DNA from 2 places in the Nonomuraea sp. NPDC050404 genome. Region 1 is predicted to be linked to the other one. Evidence: riboswitches for the same ligand, from Rfam matches in the RefSeq annotation. Region 1 holds a riboswitch; the other holds the start of a gene.
What was found. A riboswitch is a leader RNA that binds a small molecule or an ion and turns the genes downstream of it on or off. The one in region 1 is predicted to bind cyclic di-AMP.
Positions count from the first base shown of each region.

Region 2: another riboswitch for cyclic di-AMP. It lies ahead of AB0I81_RS40620 (NlpC/P60 family protein); the one in region 1 lies ahead of AB0I81_RS05075 (CHAP domain-containing protein).

Region 1 is NZ_JBFAKB010000001.1:1,155,458-1,162,417, forward strand. Features, by position in the region: gene AB0I81_RS05055 (DUF6716 putative glycosyltransferase) at 1-264, opposite strand, end outside; gene AB0I81_RS05060 (hypothetical protein) at 271-1,212, opposite strand; gene AB0I81_RS05065 (aldo/keto reductase) at 1,311-2,126, shown strand; gene AB0I81_RS05070 (Gfo/Idh/MocA family oxidoreductase) at 2,226-3,179, shown strand; cyclic di-AMP (ydaO/yuaA leader) riboswitch at 3,298-3,435, shown strand; gene AB0I81_RS05075 (CHAP domain-containing protein) at 3,448-4,152, shown strand; gene AB0I81_RS05080 (helix-turn-helix domain-containing protein) at 4,336-5,295, opposite strand; gene AB0I81_RS05085 (MFS transporter) at 5,367-6,569, shown strand; gene AB0I81_RS05090 (S8 family serine peptidase) at 6,710-6,960, opposite strand, start outside.
Region 2 is NZ_JBFAKB010000018.1:150,228-157,187, reverse strand. Features, by position in the region: gene AB0I81_RS40635 (RDD family protein) at 1-391, opposite strand, end outside; gene AB0I81_RS40630 (RDD family protein) at 502-1,974, opposite strand; gene AB0I81_RS40625 (amino-acid N-acetyltransferase) at 2,060-2,632, opposite strand; cyclic di-AMP (ydaO/yuaA leader) riboswitch at 2,901-3,052, shown strand; gene AB0I81_RS40620 (NlpC/P60 family protein) at 3,059-4,102, shown strand; gene AB0I81_RS40615 (LuxR C-terminal-related transcriptional regulator) at 4,165-4,377, opposite strand; gene AB0I81_RS40610 (cytochrome P450) at 4,561-5,781, shown strand; gene lysX (bifunctional lysylphosphatidylglycerol synthetase/lysine--tRNA ligase LysX) at 5,765-6,960, opposite strand, start outside.

The DNA.
Region 1 (6,960 bases):
CTCGGCCACCAGCACGTCCACCACCGGGCCCGTGCACGCCACGAGGATCACATCGGGCCGCGTCCGCTCTGCCAGCCGCCGCACCGAGCGCGCCGAGAGCACCGGCGGCGCCTCGAGACCGCCCACTGCGGCGGCGATCTGCTCCGGCGAGGGGGCGATCGGGGTGCGCACCACGACCAGCTCGGTCACGCAGCCCGGGGGCAGGTCACCGAGCAGGCAGGCCGCCCATTTCAGGTACGAGTCGGAGTCGGCGACCGCCAACACTTTCAACTAAGACACTCCGGTCAAATGCGAGCGCAGGGCGGGGGCCGCCCTGCTGGTCCACCAGTGATCGGGAACGTCCACGGGCTCGACGGCGACTCCGCGCGGGCTGAGCAGCACCCGCAGCGAGGTGATCGCGGTAGAGGGGAGGCTGAGCACGCGCTGGCCGGACTCCAGGCCGCGCAGCGTCAGCTCGGCGGGCACGCCCGCTTCGTGCACGGTGATGCCGGGACGCTCCCGGATCAGCGCGACGTCCACGGGGTCCTCGCGGCGGTGCGGGTAGTAGGCCAGCGGCTCGCGCGCGGCCAGTTCGGTCAGCCAGCGCAGGTACTGCTCGCGGTGGACCAGGCCGTTGCGGACCAGCGAGGTGCCGAGCACGACCGTGCGCTCGTTGGGGCCCTCGGCGCTGGGCGGCTGGGAGCGCAGCCAGGCGAAGTCGTGCCGTACGAGGTCGATGCCGGCGTCGCGGACGGCCTGTTCGAGCTTGTCGTCCACGTTCAGCGCGGTGAACACGGAGACCTTGCTCAGGCGCAGCCGCAGCGCGGCGGCCAGCCCCAGCGCGGCGCGCGGCCCCGTCGGCTTGACGCGGGCGCGCAGCAGCGGCCGGTACGGGCCGGCGGCGAGCAGTTCGAGCAGGTGCAGCGTGGCCAGGCCGTCGTCCACGATGACGATGCGGCCGGTCCTGGAGGTGAGCCAGCGCAGCTGCACCTTGCCGGAGAAGGCGTCCCCGACCGCCTGCACACGCCTGGGCATGCGCTCGCGCGGCTCGGCCAGCTCCACGCCCTCGGGCATCCCCAGCGAGCGCAGCTCGCGCCGGGTGGCCTTCAAGGGCCGAAGGCCCGCACGCGGCACGACGACCGTCTCGGGGCCGAGGAGCCCGGCGTGGTGGGCCTCGACGGCGCACAGCATCTGGAGCGGGGACTCCACCCAGGCCGACGCCTGTTCGACCACTCCTTGCCCTCCCAGCGGGGTGATGGCCCGTTCACGACCGCTTCAAGCTAGCCCCACCGCCTTAAGGGGTCAGAAACGCTGCGTGAACAATGGAGGGTATGAATTCGCTTCTGCTCAACACCGACGGCGTGCAGATCCCGCAACTCGGGTACGGCGTCTGGCTGATTCCGGCCGACGAGGCCGAGCAGGCGGTCTCCGCCGCGATCAAGAAAGGCTACCGGCACATCGACACCGCCGCCGGATACCACAACGAGGAGGGCGTGGGGCGGGCCGTGCGCGAATGCGGGCTGCCGCGCGAGAAGGTGTTCGTGACCACGAAGCTGGGCAACGCCGACCACGAGCGCGCCGAGGCGGCCTTCGAGGAGAGCCTGTCCCGGCTGGGCCTGGACTACGTGGATCTCTACCTGATCCACTGGCCGGTGCCGGCGCGGGGCACGTACGTGCGGGCCTGGCGGGAGCTGGAGAAGATCTACCGGAGCGGGCGGGCCAAGGCCATCGGCGTCTCCAACTTCACCGTCCAGACGCTCACCAGGCTCATGGACGAGACCGACATCACGCCGGCCATCAACCAGATCGAGCTGCACCCGTACCTGCAGCAGCGGGAGTTGCGGGCCTTCCACGAGGCCAACGGCATCCTCACCGAGGCGTGGGGCCCGATCGGGCAGGGCAAGGGGCTGCTGTCGGACCCGGCGCTGACGGTGCTGGCGGGCAAGTACGGCAAAACGCCGGCGCAGATCGTGCTCCGCTGGCACCTGCAACTCGGCAACGTGGTGATTCCCAAGTCCGTGACGCCGGCCAGGATCGCGGAGAACATCGACGTCTTCGGCTTCATCCTCGACGGTGAGGACATGGCGGCCATCGGCGCTTTGAACAAGGGACAGCGGCTGGGCCCGGATCCGGAGACGTTCGCCTAGTGACTTTTGTGGCGGAAGTTATTCATGTGGCGAGTGGCGGGTAATCCCTTTACATACCCACATGACCGGAATTTTACGTTACCGGATACGATCTGCCGCGTGCGAGATTTCACATGGGGAATAGCGGCGACCGGCGGCATTGCCCGCGTCGTGGGCGCCGCGATCGTGGCGGAGCCGGGAATGCGGGTGGCCGCCGTCGGTTCGAGGAACCTGGTCAGGGCGCAGGCCCTGGCGGCGGAACTGGGGGCGGCGTCGGCGTACGGGTCCTATGAGCAGTTGTGCGCCGACCCGGCGGTGGACGCCGTCTACGTGGCCACACCGCACGCCCAGCACCTGCCGGTGGCCGCGGCGGCCATCGCCGCGGGCAAGGCTGTGTTGTGCGAGAAACCGCTGGCCGCGACCCTGGACGACGCGGAGAAGATGGTACGCATGGCGCGCGAGGCGGGCGTGTTCCTGATGGAAGCGATGTGGATGAGGTTCAACCCGCTCATCCGGCTCCTCGCGGCCGATCCGCGCTTCGGGGAGATCCGCTCCGTGCAGGCCAGTTTCGGGTTCGCCGCGGCCTATGACCCGGCGCACCGGCTGTGGGCGCCGGAGCTGGGCGGGGGCGCGCTGCTGGACCTGGGGATCTACCCGTTCGGGCTGGCCCAGCTCCTCCTGGGCATGCCCTCTGACCTGCGCGTCACCGGCTCGCTGGCGCCCACGGGGGTCGATGCGGAGGCGGCCGGGGTGTTGCTCTATCCCGGCGGCAGACACGCTCTCGTGGCGACCTCATTGCTCGGGAATTACCCCAACCAGGCCAGTGTTGTGGGCAGGCAGATGCGGGCGGACATCCCGGCGCCCTTCTGGGCCCCGCAGCGAATCATCCTCACCGGTCCATCCATGGACCCGGAAGAGCATGTGCTCGATCCGGCGGACAACGGATACGCCGGAGAGCTTCGCGAAGTCCGCGCCGCCACGGCCGAGGGCAGGACCGAATCCTCGATCATGCCTCTTGACGAATCCCTTGCCATGATGGGGCTTCTGGCCGACGCTCGCGGGCAAATCGCTTAGCCGGGCCTTTATGGATTTGTAATCCTCTTGCCTCATGTATTACCTTATGAGGCGTCTTGAGACATACGTCCGGTTTGTCCCGGCTATGTCTGACCATCGCACGAAAGATCGCAGGATAGTCCTGTGACCGCTGAATCCGCCTTCGGGCGGAACCGGGGACCCATGTCCTTTGGGGTGAATCGGCATTCCGATGCCGTAGGGCAGCTTCCACGCCCGAACCCGTCAGCTAACCCGGTAAGCGGCATGGAAGCAAGGAGTAACCCCCTCGATGGCCAAGCATCGCATCACCGCTGCCAAGAAGAGCATCGCCCGCGCCGCGCTCGGCGCGACCGTCCTCGCCTCGGGCCTCGGCGTCAGCGCCGGCGCGGCCCAGGCCGACACCGCCACCGGCGTCGCCGCGGCCACCGCCGCCCGGCACCCGGTCACGGCCGTCGCCGCCCACAAGGCCGGCACCGACGACCGTACCGAAACCAAGATCAGCGCCACCGCCGAGCAGGTCCTGGCCCTGGCCAAGTCCCAGGTCGGCACCTCGGAGAACGCCAGCGGCGGCGGCACCAAGTACCAGGACTGGTACGCCGCCTCGCAGCGCGCCGGCGAGACCGTCGCCCGTGACGGCGGCAACCGCAACGCCTACCTGAACGCCGCCTGGTGCTCGATGTTCGTCTCCTGGGTCGGCGAGCAGACCGGCGCCCGCCCGCAGGTCGGCTGGGACGCCTACACCGTCTCGCACGCCAAGTGGTTCGCCGCCAACGACCGCTGGGGCACCGAGGCCAGGCCCGGCGCCGTGGTCTTCTTCTCCTGGGGCGGCGGCAAGAGCCTGAGCGACATCCAGCACGTCGGGTTCGTCGTGAAGGACAACAAGAACGGCACCATCTCCACGGTCGAGGGCAACACCGGCAACGGCAAGGTCGAGGAGCGGATCCGTCCGAAGTCGCAGGTCGTCGGCTACGGCTACCCCGAGTACGCGGCCTGATGGGCCCTGCTTGAGAGGCTCCCTGCCTTCCGTGTGACCACGAGCGCGCGTCCCCTTCCGGGGGCGCGCGCTCGCCGCGTTCCAAGCGCGCGTCCCCTCAAGGGCGCGCGCTTGCCGCGTTCCGGGCGCGCTTTACCGTGTTCCGCGGCGGGACCACGTGCTCGCCGCGTTTCACCCAGGAGGTCAGCCCACGGCCGAGACCTGGCCGCGGAAGGTGCGGCGGTAGGCCGCCGGGGTGGTGCCCAGGGCGCGGTGGAAGTGTTGCCGCAGCCCGTCGGCGGTGCCCAGGCCCGAGCGCTCGGCCACCGCGTCGATCGTCAGGTCGGTGGTCTCCAGGAGTTCGCGGGCCCTGGCCAGCCGCTGCTGGTTGAGCCAGCGCAGCGGGGTGGCGCCGATCTCGCGCGCGAAGTGCCGGCCGAAGGTGCGCAGGCTCATCCCCGCCCGCTGGGCGAGCTGGTCCATGGTGAGCGGCTCGTGCAGCCGGGCCAGCGCCCAGTCCAGCACCGGGGCGAGGCTCTGCGGGGCGGGCACCGGCCGTACCGGGGCGAACTGGGTCTGGTCCCCCTCCCGGTGCGGGGCGACGACCATGCGGCGGCCCACCGCGGCGGCGGCCGCCGTGCCGTAGTCCGTACGCACGATGTGCAGGCACAGGTCGATGGCGGCGGCCGTGCCCGCGCTGGTCAGGATGTCGCCGTCGTCGATGTAGAGGGCCTGGGCGTTGACCCGGACGCGGGGGTGGCGGCGGGCCAGCTCATCGGCGTACTTCCAGTGTGTGGCCGCCTCGCGGCCGTCCAGCAGCCCCGTCGCGGCCAGGACGAAGGCGCCTGAGCAGAGGGAGGCGATGCGGGTGCCGCGGGCGTGCGCGGCGCGCAGCGCGTCCACCAGTTCGGCCGACGGCTCGTAGCCGACGTCCATCATGCAGGCCGGCACCACGATCAGATCCGCCTCCTCCAGGGCCTCCAGACCGTGCTCCGCCTGCATGCGCAGGCCGCCGGGGCCGCGCAGCGGGGCGCCCGGCGGCTCGGTGGCGCACAGGACGAGCTCGTAGCCCTCGCCGTCGAAGACCGTGCACGGCACGGCCAGCTCGAACAGGGCCGAGGGGTTGAGTACGGTGACGGCCACGCGGAGCGGTTCAGTGCCCATGGCGTAAATCTAGCGCATCCTGACGTTTCTGCCACTCGTTCTTCGTCGCCGCAGGTCGGAGTATGGGTTACATGCATCGACCACTGATTCTGGGCGGCGCCGCCGCCATCGCCGTGACCTTCGGCCTGGCCCGTTACGGCTATGGGCTCTTCCAGCCGCGCCTGGCCCGCGAGTTCGACCTGTCCATGTCCGTGGTGGGGCTGATCGGCAGCGCGACCTACGTCGGCTATCTCCTCGCCCTGCTGCTCGCCGGCATCCTGGTGGCCCGCTTCGGCCCGCGTCCCGTGGTGGTCGCGGGCGGCGTCTCCGCCACCGCCGGGATGACCCTGGTGGCCTTCGCGCAGGGCCCGGCGATGCTGACGGCCGGGCTCGTCCTGGCCGGCACCAGCTCCGGCTGGGCGTGGACGCCCTACTCCGACGTGGTGGACCGGGCGGTTCCCGCCGGGCTGCGGGCGCGTGCCATGGGGGTGCTCTCCTCGGGTACGGCGTTCGGCGTGGTGGTGGCCGGGCCGCTCGCGCTGCTCGCCTACGGCACGGGTTGGCGGCTCGTCTGGCTGCTGTTCGCCGCGATGGCGCTGGCCATGACGCTGTTCAACGCCCGGGTGCTGCCCACCGGCACGCACCGCCCGGCGCAAGGCGGCCCGCGGGTGGGGCTGCGGTGGTTCGCGCGCCGGGCGGCGGTGCCGCTGTACGCGACGGCCGTGGCCTACGGCCTGGTCGGGTCGGTCTACTGGCAGTACGCGGTGACGGCCGTCGAGGACGGCATGGGCGACGGCCGGGCGACCGCGCCGCTGTTCTGGACGCTGATGGGGCTCGCGGGCATCGCGGGCGTGCTCGTCGGGCACGCCATCGACCGGCACGGGCTGCGGCGGGTGCACGCCGGGATGTTCGCCGGGCTGAGCGTGGCCGTGGCGCTGCTCGGGCTGGCGCCGGGGTCGTTGCCCGCGGTGATCGTGTCGGCGGTGTTGTACGGCCCGCTGTTCATGGCCGGCTCCGGGCTGCTGTCGTTCTGGAGCTACCGGCTGTTCCCCGACCGGCCCTCCACCGGGTTCAGCGCCACGGTGGCGTTCCTGGCGGCGGGCACGATCGCCGGGCCGGCGGTGCTGGGCTTGGTGGCCGACGGGTACGGCCTGCGGGCGGCGTTCCTGGCGACGGCCGCGGTGTCCCTGCTGGCCCTGCTCGTCCGGCCGCACACCACCGGGGAGGCCCGGCCCGCGCCGAGCCCCCGCCGCGGCCGGGAAACGGTCTCCTGCGGCGTCTCGAACTCCGCCTGACGCGGCCCTTCCCGCCTCACTCGACGCGAACGTCCCCGCCTCTCCGGGCGGGGACGTCGGCGCGTCTCTTGGCGGAGACGTCCGTGCGTCTTTCGGCGAGGACGTCCGTGCGTCACTTGGCGCGGGCGTCCCCGCGTCGATCAGCCCACCGCATAGGCGCGGGTGATGGTCTGTGTGAGGGTGGTGCCGGATTTGCCGGTTACTTCGGCCCGGAGGGAGACAAATCCCGCCTTATCGGGGTTGGTCAGGGTCGCGAGCCAGCGCTTTCCCTCCGCCCGCACCCGTACGGGACTCCACGTCTTGCCGTCATCGGCGGACATCTGCAACCGGACGGCCTTGACCGCCCCACCAGGCCCCTCCGTCCACATCGGCAGCCGGGTCCGCGAGCCCG
Region 2 (6,960 bases), on a different contig from region 1:
GCAGCATTCCGGCCAGCAGATTGACCACCGGAATGCCCATCAGCATCACGGGAGCGGGATAGACGAGCGTGCGTTTGAGCAGAACACGGGGCGGATGGTCCCCCGGCGCCAGACGAATCCTCATGATCGCCTTACCGAACGTCCGCCCGTGCCTGGAATGCGCCCACCAGTCGTAGCCCGCATAAGCCAGCCCTGCCGCCAACCACGCGAAGACGCCCGGCAGGCGCCCGCCGAACACCTCCGCCATCCCGACAGTTCGGAAGAAGCCCCACAGCGCGATGAACAGAATGTAATAGAAGACCCCGAAGACGAGCGCTTCAATCAGCCTGGCGGCCAGCCGTTCCCACCATTCCGCGGGCTGCGGGCCGGACCACGGCGCCGTCCCGGCCATAACTCCCACCTCGCGTCATCGGCGGCTCGGGTCTCTAACCATTTCTACAGAACCCGCGGACATAACACAGGGGCCGGCGGGAAGCCGGCCCCTGTTTTGCCCGGAGAAGACTACTTGATCTTCACCACCACGGTCTTCGCGAACTTGTCCGCGAAGGTCTGCTGCAGCGGCTTGTCCCAGAGCTGGGAGGCGCCGTTGAGCGCGTAGGCGACGCCCGCGATCAGGGTTCCGACGAGGGGGACCCAGTAGAAGATGTAGCCGCCCACCGTCACGAGCGCGCGCTTGAGCGACACGTCGGTCGCCAGGCCGTCGGGCTGCACGTGGCCGCCCACCTGGACGACCTTGATGCCCATCACCATCTTGCCGACCGTCTGGCCCTTCATCTTGACCAGCAGGAAGTCGTAGGCGATGTAGACGATGGTCACGACGATCGAGACGACCAGGTAGTACAGGAGCCCGAAGGTCAGACCGGTGGTCAGCCCCGTGATCGAGCTGTAGGACGGGTACAGCGGCGTGAGGGCGAGCTGCACCACGAACATCACGATGCCGAAGATGACACCGTCGATGATCCTGGCCACCAGGCGCTGCCACCACTCCGCCAGCGGCGCCGGCGCCCCGGGCGGCTGCACGCCGACCGGCTTGCCGTAGGGCTGACCGTAGCCGGGCTGCTGGCCGTAGCCGCCCTGCCCGTACTGCTGCGGCTGCTGGCCGTAGCCCTGCTGACCGTACTGCTGCTGGTCATAGCCGGGCTGCTGCTGACCGTAACCGGGCTGGGCGTAGCCGGGCTGGGACTGCTGCTGCTGCCCATAGCCCTGCTGCTGCTGGCCGTAGTCGGGCTGGGACTGCTGCTGCTGTCCATAACCCTGCTGCTGGCCGTAGCCCTGCTGCTGGCCGTACTGGTCCTGCTGGCCATAACCGGGCTGCGACTGCTGTTGCTGACCGTAGCCCTGCTGGCCGTACTGGTCCTGCTGGCCGTAGCCGGGCTGCGACTGGGGCTGCTGCCCGTACTGGGGCTGCTGGCCGGACTGCGGCTGCTGGCCGTAGCCCTGCTGGCCATAGTCCGGCTGCGACTGCTGCTGCTGGCCGTAACCCTGCTGCTGCTGTTGACCGTAGCCCTGCTGACCGTACTGGTCCTGCTGGCCATAGCCCTGTTGCTGCTGGCCGTAGCCCTGCTGCTGGCCGTACTGGTCCTGCTGGCCGTATTGGTCCTGCTGGCCGTAGCCGGGCTGGGACTGCTGCTGCTGCCCATAACCCTGCTGGCCATAGCCGGGCTGGCTTTGCTGCTGGCCCTGCTGCTGGCCGTACTGAGGCTGCTGGCCGTAGCCCTGCTGACCGTAGTCGGGCTGGCCCTGCTGCTGTCCGTACTGGGGCTGCTGGCCGTATTGGGGTTGTTGCTGGCCATAGCCCTGCTGCTGTCCGTACTGGGGCTGTTGCCCGTAGGCATCGTCCGCCCGGTAGCCGACCACAGTGACGTCGGGGTCGGGCTCGCCGGGGTGGCGGCCCGCGTTCTGCTGTCCGTAGGTGCCAGGCGCAGAATTCTCGCCGGATTCGTCCTGTGGATACGGCGGCTGTCCGGTGCTCACCGTGTCACCTCGCTTCGAGTGCGCATGTGGCACGTGTCAGGACACATGCCTGTGCTGCCCAACGTATCGACATAGGTATCAACAATCACCTTTCCATCGGGTCGAGGTCCGCGTCACCCGATGGCAGATGGAGCAGCATGCGGGTGTTGCCGAGGGTGTTCGGTTTGACGTGTTCCAGGTCAAGGAACTCCGCCACGCCCTCGTCGTACGAGGCCAGCAGTTCGGCGTACACCTCGGGTGACACCGGTGTGCCCTGAATCGGGCTAAAGCCATGCCTCGCGAAGAAGTCGACCTCAAAAGTCAGACAGAATACACGTCGCAGACCCAGATCCTTCGCGTGCTGTATCAGCGCTGAGACGATCCGATGGCCGACACCCATGCCACGGCACCCGGGATCCACGGCCACGGTGCGGACCTCTGCGAGGTCCTCCCAGAGCACGTGGAGCGCGCCACAGCCGACGACCTGCCCGCCCCGTTCGGCCACCCAGAACTCCTGTACGTCCTCGTACAGCGTCACAGTGGCCTTCTTGAGGAGCCGCGGCCCCGCGCCCGCGTCGATGTCCATCAGCCGCTTGACGGCCCGCACATCGAGCGTGCGGGCACGCCGGACCACCACCGCGGTCTCGGGCGCTGTCAGTTGTTCGGCCACCTGCTCCATGGCACTCCAGAGTACAGATGTCATTACGGCTCGGCCCTAACTCCCACGTCTCGGCCCATCCTGTTACATCTCGTGGCCATTTGGGCACACACGCCGAGTGCCCGGTGGAAGCGGGGACAAAGAGGACACACGCACCGTTCTGCCCGCCGTGGCACGAGATCACCTTGTGACCCTTCGGTTGTGAAACCTCTACAGACTCGGCAGTTCCGGTTGAGCACGAACCCGGAGTGCATTAGTGTCCAGCGACGATGTTCCCCGCGTGTCGCGCGCGGGGAACACGCCCAATTCTCGCAAGAGGAGCCGGGGAACCGCAGGTGACGACCTCCCGCCGCCACCAATGGGGTGAATCCGAATCCGTTCGGTAGGGCTGCTCCGGCCCGAACCCGTCAGCTAACCCGGTCGGCGTCTATGAGAGGAGCTTGGTTGGTGAAGCGCACGCACAACCGTGGGGGAAAGTCGGCGGGCGAGCACGCCCGCTCCGGCGAACGGGCCCGGCGGCCATACCGTCTGGGTGTAATAAGTGTCACAGTCGCCGCGCTCCTGATCGCCTCCCCTTTCGGTTCCGCGTCCGCCGACCCGAAGCCCTCGTTGCAGAATCTCGCCAAGCAGGTCGAGAAGATGCACACCGAGATCGAGACGCTGTCCGAGCAGTACAACGGCCAGCGCGAGAAGCTCAAGACCGCCAAGAAGTCCTCCGACGCCGCGCAGAAGGTGCTGGCGACCAGTGAGGCCGATCTCGAGGCCAAGCGCTCCAAGGCCGCGCTGCTGGCCCAGAACGCCTATATGACGGGCGGCCTGGGCAGGATGCTGGCGTTCACGGTCGGCCAGGACCCCGAATCCTTCCTCGACCGGGCGGCCACCACGTACGTACTCGAACAGGAGCAGGGCGAGGAGGTCAACCAGGTCGCCAAGGCCAGGGAGGCCGCCGAGCGCGCCAGGGCCGGCGCCAAGGAGCGCATCGAAGAGGTCCAGGAGCTCGTGGACGAGCTCGGCACCAAGCGGGACAAGATCACCAAGCTGGTCACCAAGGTCGAGAGCAACCTGTTCAAGCGGGCGCTGGGTGAGGCCGGCCGGCCCGGCACCCGGGCCACGCGAGTCAACCTGCCGATCGCCGGCGACGGCAAGGCCGCCCAGGCCGCGCGGTGGGCGCTCACGCAGCAGCTCAAGCCGTACGTCTGGGGCGCCGAGGGCCCGAGCGGCTACGACTGCTCCGGCCTGGTCATGGCGGCCTACCAGCGGGTGGGCATCTCACTGCCGCACTACACCGGCAGCCAGTGGACCGCGGGCAGGCACATCGACCGCTCCGAGATGCGCCCCGGTGACCTGGTCTTCTTCTACAACGACCTGCATCACGTGGGCATCTACCTCGGGGGCGGCATGATGGTGCACGCCCCGCAGACCGGTGACGTCGTACGGATCGCCGCCATCGGCAACCGGCCCTTCGTGGGAGCGGTGCGCATCGCCGACTGAGGCGACCCAGCACGACCAAGCACCGCTCATCAGGACCCGGGCACGTTCCACGCCCGCCGCTGCTAGATCAACTGGCGGCGGGCCGCCCACGCCACGGCCTCGATGGCCGTGGCCACACCGATGCGATCGCAGATGCCCCGCAATCTACGGCGTACCGTTCTTCCGCTGATATCCAGCCGTCTGCCTACCCGGTCGACCGTGACTCCCTTTGCCAGCTCCGCCAGCAACGCAAGATCCGCATGGCTCAACTCAACACCTTCAGTGAGCACATCCATCGGGAGCCCTCCCCCCCAACAGTGAACTTGGGCCTCTCAACCGGGCCAAAGTCGCTCCTCGCAGACGGTAAACGCATCGTGGAAAGGTCGTCAAGCGTGACAATCGACGTACTTGACGAGCGCTATTGACATGATCCGATATATATGGCGTACTCGCGATATGTCGGACCTGATCACCGCGCGATGAACGATCACATCGCCTCCTCCAGCACGCCGGATCCGGCGGCGATGAGCGCGGCCGACGTACTGGGTTTTGATCCATTCGATCGTGAATTTCTGCGTGATCCTTATGCCCGCTACCGCGAGATGAGCTCACGCGGCGCGCTGTTCCGCACACCCGGCGGACTGTTCGTCGCCACCACGCACGAACTCTGTACGGCGCTGCTCCGCGACCCCCGCTTCGGCCGCGGCACCACCCTGCCGAACGGCGAAGACCCAGGTCAGCCCGTCGCCTCGTTCCTGTTCCTGGACCCGCCCGACCACACCAGGCTGCGCGCCCTGGTGAGCAGGGCCTTCACCCCGCGCATGGTGGAACGCCTGCGCCCGCGCGTACGGGCCATCACCACCGAGCTGATCGCCGGGCTGGAGGAGGAGACCGACCTGGTGTCCGGTTTGGCCTACCCACTTCCGGTCATGGTGATCAGCGAGATGCTCGGGGTGCCTCCAGAGGACCACGTACGCTTCCGCGACTGGAGCGAGAAGCTTGCTCGCGGCCTTGACCCGATGCTTACAGCGGACCTCCAATCGGAAACCGGCCGGGCCAGAACGGAGTTTCGCGACTACTTCCGCGAACTGGCCGCGCTCAGGCGGGCGCGGCCGGGAGACGACCTCCTGAGCGCTCTGACCCGCGTCCCGGAGCTGACCGAGTCGGAACTGCTGGCCACCTGCGTGCTGCTGCTCGTGGCCGGCCACGAGACGACCGTCAACCTCATCGCCAACGGGGTGCTCCAGCTCGCCCGGCGCGGCCTGCTGCGGCACGCCGCGGAGCGGCCCAAGGAGGTGGTCGAGGAGGTGCTCAGGTACGACCCGCCGGTCCAGCTCACCTCCAGGCTCGCGCTGGAGGACGCCACACTCGGCGGCGTGCCGGTGCCCAAGGGCACGCTCGTGATGGCGGTGATAGGCGCGGCCAATCGCGACCCGGCCGTCTTCCCCGACCCCGACCGCTTCGACGTGACCCGGGAGCCGGGCCGGCACCTCGCCTTCGGGCTCGGGATCCACTTCTGCCTGGGGGCGACGCTGAGCAGGATGGAGGGCGAGATCGCGCTGTCGGCTCTGGCCGGGGCGGCGCCGGGGCTGGAACTCGCCGATGCGGCACCGCCGTACAAGGAGAATGTGGTGTTGCGCGGGCCGGCCGCCCTGCCGGTACGGCTGGGCGGCCGCAAACCCGTCAGTGAGTGGGCTTGACCAGCGGGAACAGGATGGTCTCGCGAATGTTCCTGCCGGTGAACGCCATGATCATCCGGTCGATGCCGGCACCCATGCCGCCCGTGGGCGGCATCGCGTACTCAAGGGACTGCAGGAAGTCCTCATCGAGCTGCATGGCCTCCACGTCACCCCCGGCGGCCAGCAGGGACTGCTCGACCAGGCGGCGGCGCTGCTCGATCGGGTCGATGAGCTCGGAGAAGGCGGTACCCAGCTCGGTGCCGAAGCCGATCAGATCCCACTTCTCGGTCAGCAGCGGGTCGTCGCGGTGGTTGCGGGCCAGCGGCGAGGTCTCCAGCGGATAGTCCATGACGAACGTGGGCTGGATCAGCGTGTGCTCCACCAACTCCTCGAACAGCTCCTGCACGAGCTTGCCCGCGCCCCACTTCGGATCCCAGTGGATCTCGCGGCGGTCGGCCAGCTTGCGCAGCTCCTCCAGGGTGGTGGAGGTGGTGATCTCCTCGCCCACGGCCTGCGACACCAGATCGTAGAGCCGGACGCGGGGCCACTCCACCAAGCCGAGGTCGACCTCCTGGCCGTCGTGCACGACCACCGAGGTGTCCAGCGCGGCCACGACGGCCTTCTGGTACATCCGCTGGGTCAGATCGGCCATGTCGTGATAGTCGAGGTAGGTCCCGTACGCCTCAAGCATCGTGAACTCGGGGTTGTGCGTGGAGTCCGCGCCCTCGTTGCGGAAGGTCCTGCTGATCTCGAAGCACTTCTCGATGCCGCCCACCACGAGCCGCTTGAGGTAGAGCTCGATCGCGATGCGAAGGTAGAGCTCCATGTCGTAGGCGTTGATGTGCGTCTTGAACGGCCGGGCCGCCGCTCCGCCGTGGATCGGCTGCAACATCGGCGTCTCGACCTCGAGGTAGCCCTCCTCGTGCCAGAAGTCCCGCACCGCGCGCACCGTGGCGCTGCGGACGCGGGCCATCTTCCTGGACTCGTCGTTGACGATCAGGTCGACGTAGCGCTGGCGGACCCGGGCCTCCGGGTCGGTGAGGCCGACGTGCTTCTCCGGCAGCGGGCGCAGGCACTTGGAGGTGATCTGCCAGCTGTCAGCCAGGATCGACAACTCACCCCTGCGCGAGGTGATGACCTCGCCCGTCACGCCGACGTGGTCGCCGAGGTCGACGTCGCGCTTCCAGGCGGCCAGGGACT